3 regions of the Niveispirillum sp. FG148 genome follow, and region 3 is predicted to be linked to each of the others. Evidence: riboswitches for the same ligand, from Rfam matches in the RefSeq annotation. Region 3 holds a riboswitch; each other region holds the start of a gene.
The links. Region 3 has a riboswitch for thiamine pyrophosphate ahead of thiC (phosphomethylpyrimidine synthase ThiC). Riboswitches for the same ligand answer to the same signal wherever they lie in the genome.

Region 1 (3,239 bases), on a different contig from region 3:
CGCCAGGGCAGCGGCGCGCAGCCAGTTCTTCTTCATGGGCTTGGTTCCTTGGTGATGACGCTGTCGGGCAGCCAGGGCAGGGCCCGGCGGAGAAGGAAATCGACCAGCAGCCACAGGCAAACAGCCAGCAGCGCCAGGATGAACAGGGCGGCAAAGGTCAGGTCCGTCTGCACACGCGCCGTGGCATGCAGCATCAGATAGCCCAGCCCCGCCGAGGCGCCGACCCATTCACCGACGACGGCGCCGATGGGGGCGACGGCGGCGGCCATGCGCAGGCCGGAGCCGAAGGCGGGCAGGGCGGCCGGCAGCCGGATATGGCGCAGCACGGTCCAGGGGCTGGCCCCCATGGTGCGGGCCAGATCCAGCCAGCCGGGATCGGTGCGGCGCAGCCCGTCATAGAAGCTGGCCGTGACGGGGAAGAAAATGATCAGGGTGGCCATCGCCACCTTGGAGGCCAGCCCATAGCCCAGCCACAGCACCAGCAGCGGCGCGATGGCGAAGACGGGCACGGCCTGGCTGGCCAGCAGCAATGGCAGCAGCCAGCGGCGGGCGGCGGCGGATGCCGTCAGCGCCAGGGCCGCCAGCCCGCCCGACAGCGTGCCCAGCACCAGCCCCAGGATGATCTCCAGCGCCGTATATCCGGCATGCTGGGCCAGCAGCGCACGGTCCGACCACAGGCGGGCCGCAACCCGGTCCGGGCCCGGCAATATATAATGTGGCAGGTCGGCCAGATGCACCAGCAGGCCCCAGGCCAGCAGCAGCCCGGCCAGCGTGATAATCCCGCGCAGCAGGCGACCGGTCATGGCGCGTCCTCCGCTTCATCGCCACGCAAACGGGCCAGCAATTGGCCCTGCAGGGATAGCAGTTCGGGGTCGTCCGGCGGGCGCGGCACGGGGCCGGGGGGCAGAATGGGATCGGACAGAGCGGCTGGATGACCGGACAGGACCAGCACCTGATGGCCCAGGCGCAGCGCCTCCATCGGGTCATGGGTGACCATCAGAACCGTCCGGCCGGCCAGCAGTCCGGCCGCCAGATCCTGAAGCCGCAGCCGCGTGATGGCGTCCAGGGCAGAGAAGGGCTCGTCCATCAGCACGACGGGCCGATCCTCGAACAGGGTACGGGCCAGCGCCACACGTTGGCGCATGCCGCCCGACAGGGCGTCTGGCCGGCTGCCGGCGCGGTCGGCCAGACCAACGGCTTCCAGCAAGGACAGGGCGCGGTCACGGTCATCATGGTCAGCCCGGCCCCCACGCAACCTTACCCCCAACAGGATGTTATCCAGTGCCGTGGCCCAGGGCAGCAGCAGATCCTGTTGTCCCATCCAAGCGATGCGTCCGGCCACGGGCTGGGCATCATCGGCTGAAACGGCCCCGTCGCTCTTGGCCAGGCCGGCGATCAGGCGCAGCAGGCTGGTCTTGCCCACCCCGCTGGGCCCCAGCAGGCAGGTGGTACGCCCGGCGGGCACCGTCAGCGACAGGTCACGGAATACCACGCGGCCCCCGAACGACAGCGCGGCATCTTTCAAATGGATGGCGGGCGGTGGCGGGGTCGCGACGGGCCCCGGCGAATTGCGCATTGGTCACTGTCCCTACGCCGGTATCAGCCGGATCAGGTTCCAGGGGTCGTTCCGTCCGGAACCTCTCAGCCGACCATCGGCTCCCCCCAGTGAGATGCGCTGGTTATGACAAACCTGTGACCCCGCCGCAAGCGCATTGGTACCGGGCACGTTGCTGCCGTTGGACCTTGGCTTCCCTGTCGGTCCATTATCCAATCGGATATTGGATCGACATGGAGGATGCTATGCGCTGGTTGACGGGAGCATTCGCGGCCTTGTTGCTTGCCACAAGTTCTGTCGGCAGCGCCAATGCTGCGACCCTGCCGGAGGGGCCGGCGTTACGTCAGACCATGGAAAAGGTCGATGCGGACTTCTTCGAACTGTTTTTCGAAGGCTGCGACCCCGCCCGCGCGGCAACCCTGCTGACACCCGATTTCGAGATGTATCACGACAAGGAAGGGGAGGTGGCCCGGTCGGCCGCCAGCTTCATCGCCTTGTACAAGAAGAATTGCGAAGCCCGTCAGGCTCCCGATGCCTGGCGGTCGCGGCGCGAGCTGGTGCCGGGAACCATGACCCTGCACCCCATCGCCGGCATCGGCGTTCTGGAACAGGGTGAGCATGTCTTTTATGAACGCAAGGGCAACGGGCCGGAAAAGCTGGTGGGCAGGGCCCGGTTCACCCAGTTCTGGCGGCTGGATGCCGATGGGTGGAAGCTGGCCCGCGTCTTCTCTTATGATCATGAGGCGGTGAAATAGGCGGCGGGCAGGCTTGCCGCCCAGGTGACGCCTGCCTAGATTGCCGCTTATGCACGATCTCGCCCTGCCGACCGTCTGCGCCCTGGAACGCCCGCTTTACCTGGGGGGCGAGATTTATCGCCATTCCAGCTATGGGCCCAAACATCCCCTGTCGATCCCGCGGGTCAGCGTCGCCACTGATCTGATCCGGGCCATGGGCTGGCTGGCCGACGACCGGTATCGCGACAGCCCGCAGGCCAGCGAGGAGCAACTGGCCCGGTTCCATGACCGGGCCTATATCGCGGCTGTGGCGCGGGCGGAGCGGGACCAGCGGGTCGATCTGGCAACGGCGCAGACCTATGGCCTGGGCAAGCTGGAAAATCCCATCTTTCCGGAAATGTACCGCCGGCCGGCGGTGGCGGCCGGTGCGGCCATCCTGGCGGCCGAACTGGTGCGCGATGGCGGGGTGGTGCATTCACCGGCCAGCGGCACCCACCATGCCCGACCGACGCGGGCCAGCGGCTTCTGCTTCTTCAATGCGCCCGTTCTGGGGTTGATGGCGCTGCTGGACCAGGGGCTGGACCGCATCCTTTATATTGATCTGGATGCCCATCACGGCGATGGCGTCCAGGATGCCTTTCATGATGATGAGCGGGTGCTGACCGTTTCAATCCACGAGGAAGGGCGCTGGCCCCATACCGGCCTGCTGCACGATCGCGCCGGCGGCATGGCCCGCAACCTGCCCATGCCCGCCGGCCTGAATGACAGCGAGTTCCGCCATCTGGTGGAAGAGGCGATCATTCCCCTGACGGTGGCTTTCCGGCCTCAGGCCATGATGATCCAGACAGGCGCCGACGCCCTGGCCGACGATCCCCTGTCGCGCCTGTCCCTGTCCAATCGGGCGCTGTGGCGGGCCGTGGCCGATCTGGTGGGGCTGGCGCCGCGTACCA
Region 2 (3,239 bases), on a different contig from region 3:
TTGACGATTTCCACCCGGTCACCGGGGGAAAGGATTGTATCGGCCCAGCGTCCGCGCGGCACGACGCTGTCATTCACGGCCACGGCAATGCCGCGCGCACCCGGATCAATGCCGTCCGCCGCCATGACGGCGGTCAGGGCGTAATCGTCCGGTTCCCGGTTCTTGCCATTCAGGATGATCATCGGCTTGTTCCCTTACGCCGCCTGGGCCGCCGCGAAACGGTCGGCCCCGAAGGCGCGGATGGACGGATCAACACGGCCCGTCAGGATCAGGGAAGATATGGTATCGGCCGTGATCGGGGCCAGCAGGATACCGTTGCGATGGTGGCCCGTGGCCAGCACCAGCCCGTCCAGGCCCGGCGCCAGGCCCAGGATGGGGGCGTCGTCACGGCAGCCAGGGCGGAAGCCCGTCCACATCTCCTTAATGGGCAGTTCCTCCACCCCCGGCAGGGTGCGCCAGGCGGCATCCAGCAGGGCCAGCACGCCGCCCCCCGTCAGCCGGTCGTCGAACCCCTTCTCCTCCGTCGTGGCACCCAGGATCAGGGTGCCATCGGCACGCGGCACCAGATAGATCTTGGGGCCCCAGACGACGCTGGTCAGCAGCGGGTGGGCCGGGTCCATGGACAGCGACATCATCTGGCCCTTCACGGGTCGCACGGGCGGCGGGCTGACCTGTCCCGCAATCTGCCGCGACCAGGCGCCGGCCGCCAGCACCACGATATCGGCCGGCACGCGGCGCTCACCCAGCAGCACACCCGTCACCCGGCCGGCCTGCACATCCAGGCCCGTCACCTCCGCCCCCTCATACAGCCGGGCGCCGGTCTTCTCCAGCGCCACGCGAAGGGCGGCGCAGGTCAGGCGGTTATCCACCTGCCCATCCTTGGGGCTGAACACGCCAGCGGCCGTGCGCGGGTTCAGGAACGGTTCCTTTTCCTTGGCCTGCGCCCCCGTCAGCCAGGTCAGGTCCAGGCCCAGTCCGCGCTGGAATTCGTAATTGGACCGCAGCAGCTCAACCTCGTCCCGCGTGCTGGCAACGACCAGGGTGCCGTCATTGCGCAGGCCCACGGGCAGGCCCGTCAGTGCCTGCAGCTCCGCCGCGAAACCGGGCCAGCGCGCCTGACTGTCCAGGCAGAGCGGCAGCAAGGGCTGTTCCCCCGGCTCTGCCTCCACGCCCGCGGCCAGCATGCCGGCGGCGGCGCGACTGGCAGCCTGGCCCGCCTTGTCGCGTTCGAAGATGTCGACCTGCGCGCCGGCCTGGGCCAGACGCCAGCCGATGCCCATGCCGATGATGCCCCCGCCGATGATGGCGACGCGCGGCTTGTCCACAGGTTTATATGACTTCATTTCCGCCTTCTCCCTTCGCCGGCATGATCCGGATCAGGTTCTATGGGTGTGATCTCAGCCGCCGTCGGTATGACAGCGGCACCCCAGGGTCCATGCGTTATGTCATGGCCCTGTCATGGACGCAATGCAAGGGCTGGATGGCGGGCATGGGCGGCCCCACCCTGTTCGCGCTTGACCCCAAGGCTTTCCGGGCATATTTGCGGCAGAGAGGGATATATTGTCCCACCCCCTTACGCTTTACGCCGGACGAAGGCCCCATGTCGCTGCTGCCCATCATCACCATCCCCGACACCCGGCTGAAGGCCAAGTGCAAGCCGCTCGACAATGTCGACGGGCGCGTGGTCCAGTTGATGGATGACATGCTGGACACGATGTACAAGGCGCCGGGCATTGGTCTGGCCGCGCCGCAGATCGGGTTGCTGGAACGGCTGATCGTGGTCGATGTCAACGACCACAAGACGGAAAAGCCCAACCCGCTGGCCATGGTCAACCCGGAACTGCTGTGGACATCGGACGAACTGGCCGTGACCCAGGAAGGCTGCCTGTCCATCCCGGAAATCTATGCCGAGGTGACGCGGCCCAAGATGGTGCGCGTGCGCTATGTCGACCGCGCCGGCGAAGTGCAGGAGATGGATGCCGACGGCCTGCTGGCCACCTGCATCCAGCACGAGATCGACCATCTGAACGGCGTGCTGTTCATCGACCATCTGTCGTCGCTGAAGCGCAACATGATCCTGCGCAAGTACAACAAGGCGCGGAAGTAACGGGCGGCCGCCCGTTATCAGGGACATACCGGACCAAAGAGGCTCCCCATGCGTCTTGCCTTCATGGGCACGCCCGACTTTTCCGTCGCCATCCTGGATGCGCTGGTCGATGCCGGGCATGAACTGGTGTGCGTCTACAGCCAGCCGCCCCGCCCCGCCGGCCGCGGCCAGCAATTGCAGGCCAGCCCCGTGCATCGCCGGGCAGACGCCCTGGGCATCCAAGTGCGCACGCCCAAAAGCCTGCGCAAGCCCGAGGAACAGGCGGCGTTCGCGGCCCTGGACTTGGATTGCGCCATCGTCGCGGCCTATGGTCTGATCCTGCCGCAAGCCATTCTGGACGCGCCGCGCCTGGGCTGCGTCAATGTCCATGCCAGCCTGCTGCCGCGCTGGCGCGGGGCCGCCCCCATCCAGCGTGCCATCCTGGCCGGCGATGCCGAAACCGGCGTGACAATCATGCAGATGGATGCCGGGCTGGACACGGGCGCCATGCTGCTGACCGAAGCGCTGCCCATCACGGCGCAGATGAACGCCGCCCAGTTGCACGACGCCCTGGCCGAAATGGGCGCCCGCCTGATGGTGGCAGCTCTGCCCGGCCTCAATGACGGCAGCCTGACGCCCGTGCCGCAGCCCGAGGCAGGCGTAACCTATGCCGCCAAACTGTCCAAGGATGAAGGCCGCCTGGACCTGACGCGCCCAGCCGTGGAACTGGACCGGCAGGTGCGCGGCCTGACGCCCTGGCCCGGCACCTGGATCGATCTGGCCAGCGGGGAAAAGCTGAAGGTGCTGGCAGCCGAAGCCGTGGCCGGGTCGGGCGCACCGGGCACCCTGATCGATGCCGGGCCGACCCTGGCCTGTGGTGAAGGTGCCCTGCGTCTGATCCGGGTGCAGCGGCCGGGCAAGGGCCCCGTCGACGGGGCCGCCTTCCTGCGTGGCTTCCCCCATGCCCTTGGGCAGAAGCTGACGGCCTGATGCGCCGCCCCCTGCCCCATCCGCCGCTGCTGTTGATCACCGACAGGCACCAGGCCGGGGGCGATCTGGTTTCGGCGGTGGCGGCCTGTGTGGATGCGGGTTGCCGCTGGGTCAGCCTGCGGGAAAAGGACCTGCCGCGCGACGAGCAATCCGCGCTGCTGAC
Region 3 (3,239 bases):
GGGCGGCCAGCTTATAGGTGATGACGCCCACCTTCACATCGTCGCGGTCGGGCAGGCCCAGATGCTCCTTGGGCGTGACGTAGCAGAGCATGGAGGTGCCGAACCAGCCGATCATGGCCGCCCCGATACCGCTGGTGATGTGGTCGTACCCCGGCGCGATATCGGTGGTCAGCGGCCCCAGCGTATAGAAGGGCGCCTCGCCGCAGACCTTCAGCTGCTTGTCCATGTTGGCCTTGATCTTGTGCATGGGCACATGGCCCGGCCCTTCGATCATCACCTGCACGTCATGCTTCCAGGCGATATGGGTCAGTTCCCCCAGCGTCTCCAGCTCCGCGAACTGGGCGGCGTCATTGGCGTCGGCAATGCTGCCGGGGCGCAGCCCGTCGCCCAGGGAGAAGGCGATATCGTACGCCTTCATGATCTCGCAGATTTCATCGAAGTGGGTGTAGAGGAAGTTCTCCTGGTGATGGGCCAGGCACCATTTGGCCATGATGGACCCACCCCGGCTGACGATCCCCGTCACCCTTTTTGCCGTCAGCGGGATATGGGCCAGCCGCACGCCGGCATGGATGGTGAAATAATCCACCCCCTGTTCAGCCTGTTCGATCAGGGTGTCGCGGAAAATCTCCCAGGTCAGGTCCTGCGCCTTGCCATCCACCTTTTCCAGCGCCTGATAGATAGGGACGGTGCCGATGGGGACGGGGGAATTGCGGATGATCCATTCCCGGATGGTGTGGATATTGCGGCCCGTGGACAGGTCCATGACCGTGTCGGCCCCCCAGCGGATGGCCCAGACCAGCTTGTCCACCTCGTCCGCGACCGAGGAGGTGACGGCGGAATTGCCGATATTGGCGTTGATCTTCACCAGGAAGTTCCGGCCGATGATCATCGGTTCGGTTTCCGGGTGGTTGATATTGTTGGGGATGATGGCGCGGCCGCGCGCAATCTCGTCCCGCACGAATTCCGGCGTCACGTAATCGGGGATGGATGCCCCGAAATCCTCCCCGTCACGCGCCGCCTGTTCGGCCCGGCGCTGCCGGCCCAGATTCTCGCGGATGGCGACATATTCCATCTCCGGCGTGATGATGCCTTTGCGGGCATAGTGAAGCTGGGACACGTTTGCCCCGACCTTGGCGCGTAAGGGGCGGCGGCCGGCGCGGTTGAACAGGGGCACGGGGCTTTCCTGGCCTTCGCGCAGCCCATTATCCTCCGGCTTCACGCTGCGGCCGTCATAGGTCTCCACATCGCCGCGCGCTTCCACCCAGGACCGGCGCAACTCGGCCAAGCCCTGGCGGATATCCGTGCGCACGGCGGGATCGGTATAGGGGCCGGACGGGTCATAGACACGCACCGGCGCCTCGTTGGCGCTGGGCGACAGGTCGATCTCGCGCATGGCGACGCGGATATCGGGGAACCGCTCCCCCGCCACATGCACCTTGCGGCTGGCGGGCAGCGGGCCGGTGGTGACGCGGAACTCAGGATCGGTAATGGTGGTATCTGGCATCTGGACCTCCCGTTGAATGGAGATCCGGGCTTGGCACGAAGGTGCGGCGGCACATCGGGGGCAAACGGGGCCCTATGCTTCCATCCCTACGCCGGTACGACCCGGATCAGGTTCGAAGGGTTCCCGCGCCGGTGCCGCCCATTGGCGGTCCATGCGGTGTCTCAGCCCCTTGCCGGGGTTCCCCTTGGACGGGATGGAAACTGCGGGAGAAACAGGCAAGGTGTCAAGGGCGGGTGTTTCGGTATCCGCACGGTTGGCGTGCTGATAGGCTGCACCGCGGATACCCAACGGAGAACCGTTTCAGATGACCCTGCGCCGCACCCTGGCCATGCTGGCCGCCGGCTTGCTGCTGATCACGATGCCGGTCGCCGCCGATGAGGGGTATGAACAGGCGATTGCCCGGATGGGCCGCGACCCGGCTGCCGCCGATGCCGCCACCCGCAACCCGTCCACGCCGCTGATCAGCCTGGACCGGCTGCTGTTCCTGCATGCCTTCCGACCCGACGCGAAGGCGGAGATCGACCGGCTGGTGCATGACCTGACCGCGGCGCTGACCGGTCAGAACGATCCCTATCTGGAACAGGTGCTGGGCGCCCCCGCTACCTATGACGGCACGGACGACAGTCTGGTGGCGCTGCTGCGGCTGCTGTCCAGTGCCGGGGTGGTGCAGACGCAATCGGCCTTCTATGCCATTCCCTGCGATGTATTGCGGCGGCGGCCGGGTCTGCTGGCCGCGACGGAACCGCAGTTCGGCAGCAACCGGGACAATTTTCTGCCGCGATCGGGCTGCGACTGGGGGCGCGGCCATGTGGAGGGGTTCCCCGACGGGCAAGTGCAGGATTTCATCCGCGCTGCCACCCTGGCGGACGGCGGCTTCCTGGCCAACCATGGGGGCAGCCTGCGCTATGCCCTGGCAGGACAGCAGGCTGCCATCCTGGAACAGGCAAGGCTGGACCCGTCACAATTGCCGCCAGCCCCCAGGCAAGGGCTGCTGCCCTATCAGACCTGGTCCTATCTGTCGGTCGGCAACCGGGTTGCCCTGTCGCGCATCCTGCCCGTCTATCAGGCGGCCCTTCTCGCGCTGACCGATTTCTATCGCCCCTTGCAGGGTGACAGGGCCGGCGAAAGGGCACGCAACGCCCTGTTCGCGCTGGCCTGGGGCGCCGATTGCGGGGGCGGACCGCCGCCGGCCGACCATGCCCGCACCCTGCTGGTCGATGGCGCGCCTCTGGACACGGTGCGTGCCGCCATTGTCCGGCGGGGCGATGGCAAGGATGCCTTCAGCCGTTGCGCGGTTACCGCTGGCATCGACCCGCTGTCGCATCTGTCGGCAGCCCTGCGGCCGGAATTGCTGGCCGATACCGTGGCGATCGACGGCGTGGACGTTCGTAACGGCTTCGGCAAGACGCCGCTGATGGCGGCTTCCCAAGCGGACCAGGCAGAGGCTGTGGCCTGGCTGCTGGCCCATGGTGCTGACGTCAGGGCTGCGACGGATGTGACCGATGAATTCACCCTCCCCAAGCACGGGAAGCGCACGGCCCTGCATTACGCCGCCGCCAATGCCGGACTGGCCGTCATCGAGGCCTTGCTGAAGGCCGGGGCCGATCCGACCGTCAAGGATGATGAAGGGGTGACGCCCCTGGACTATCTGAATGGAAAGGGCCCTGTCCCGCCCAATCCCCGCCTTTCCGGCGCGGAACTGGACAGGGCCAGGGCCCTTCTCAACAAGCCGTAA

Region 1: linked by a shared signal. The riboswitch ahead of ACODTW_RS13580 (ABC transporter ATP-binding protein) and the one ahead of thiC (phosphomethylpyrimidine synthase ThiC) in region 3 are both predicted to bind thiamine pyrophosphate.
Region 2: linked by a shared signal. The riboswitch ahead of thiO (glycine oxidase ThiO) and the one ahead of thiC (phosphomethylpyrimidine synthase ThiC) in region 3 are both predicted to bind thiamine pyrophosphate.

What each region holds. Positions count from the first base shown of each region.
Region 1 covers NZ_JBMDKJ010000011.1:43,902-47,140, reverse strand. Annotated here, with positions in the region: gene ACODTW_RS13590 (ABC transporter substrate-binding protein) at 1-36, opposite strand, end outside; gene ACODTW_RS13585 (ABC transporter permease) at 33-803, opposite strand; gene ACODTW_RS13580 (ABC transporter ATP-binding protein) at 800-1,576, opposite strand; TPP riboswitch at 1,569-1,673, opposite strand; gene ACODTW_RS13575 (nuclear transport factor 2 family protein) at 1,831-2,310, shown strand; gene ACODTW_RS13570 (acetoin utilization protein AcuC) at 2,360-3,239, shown strand, end outside.
Region 2 covers NZ_JBMDKJ010000006.1:62,907-66,145, reverse strand. Annotated here, with positions in the region: gene thiS (sulfur carrier protein ThiS) at 1-182, opposite strand, end outside; gene thiO (glycine oxidase ThiO) at 195-1,343, opposite strand; TPP riboswitch at 1,337-1,437, opposite strand; gene def (peptide deformylase) at 1,601-2,107, shown strand; gene fmt (methionyl-tRNA formyltransferase) at 2,156-3,076, shown strand; gene ACODTW_RS08520 (thiamine phosphate synthase) at 3,076-3,239, shown strand, end outside.
Region 3 covers NZ_JBMDKJ010000037.1:374-3,612, forward strand. Annotated here, with positions in the region: gene thiC (phosphomethylpyrimidine synthase ThiC) at 1-1,504, opposite strand, end outside; TPP riboswitch at 1,571-1,699, opposite strand; gene ACODTW_RS24990 (ankyrin repeat domain-containing protein) at 1,809-3,239, shown strand.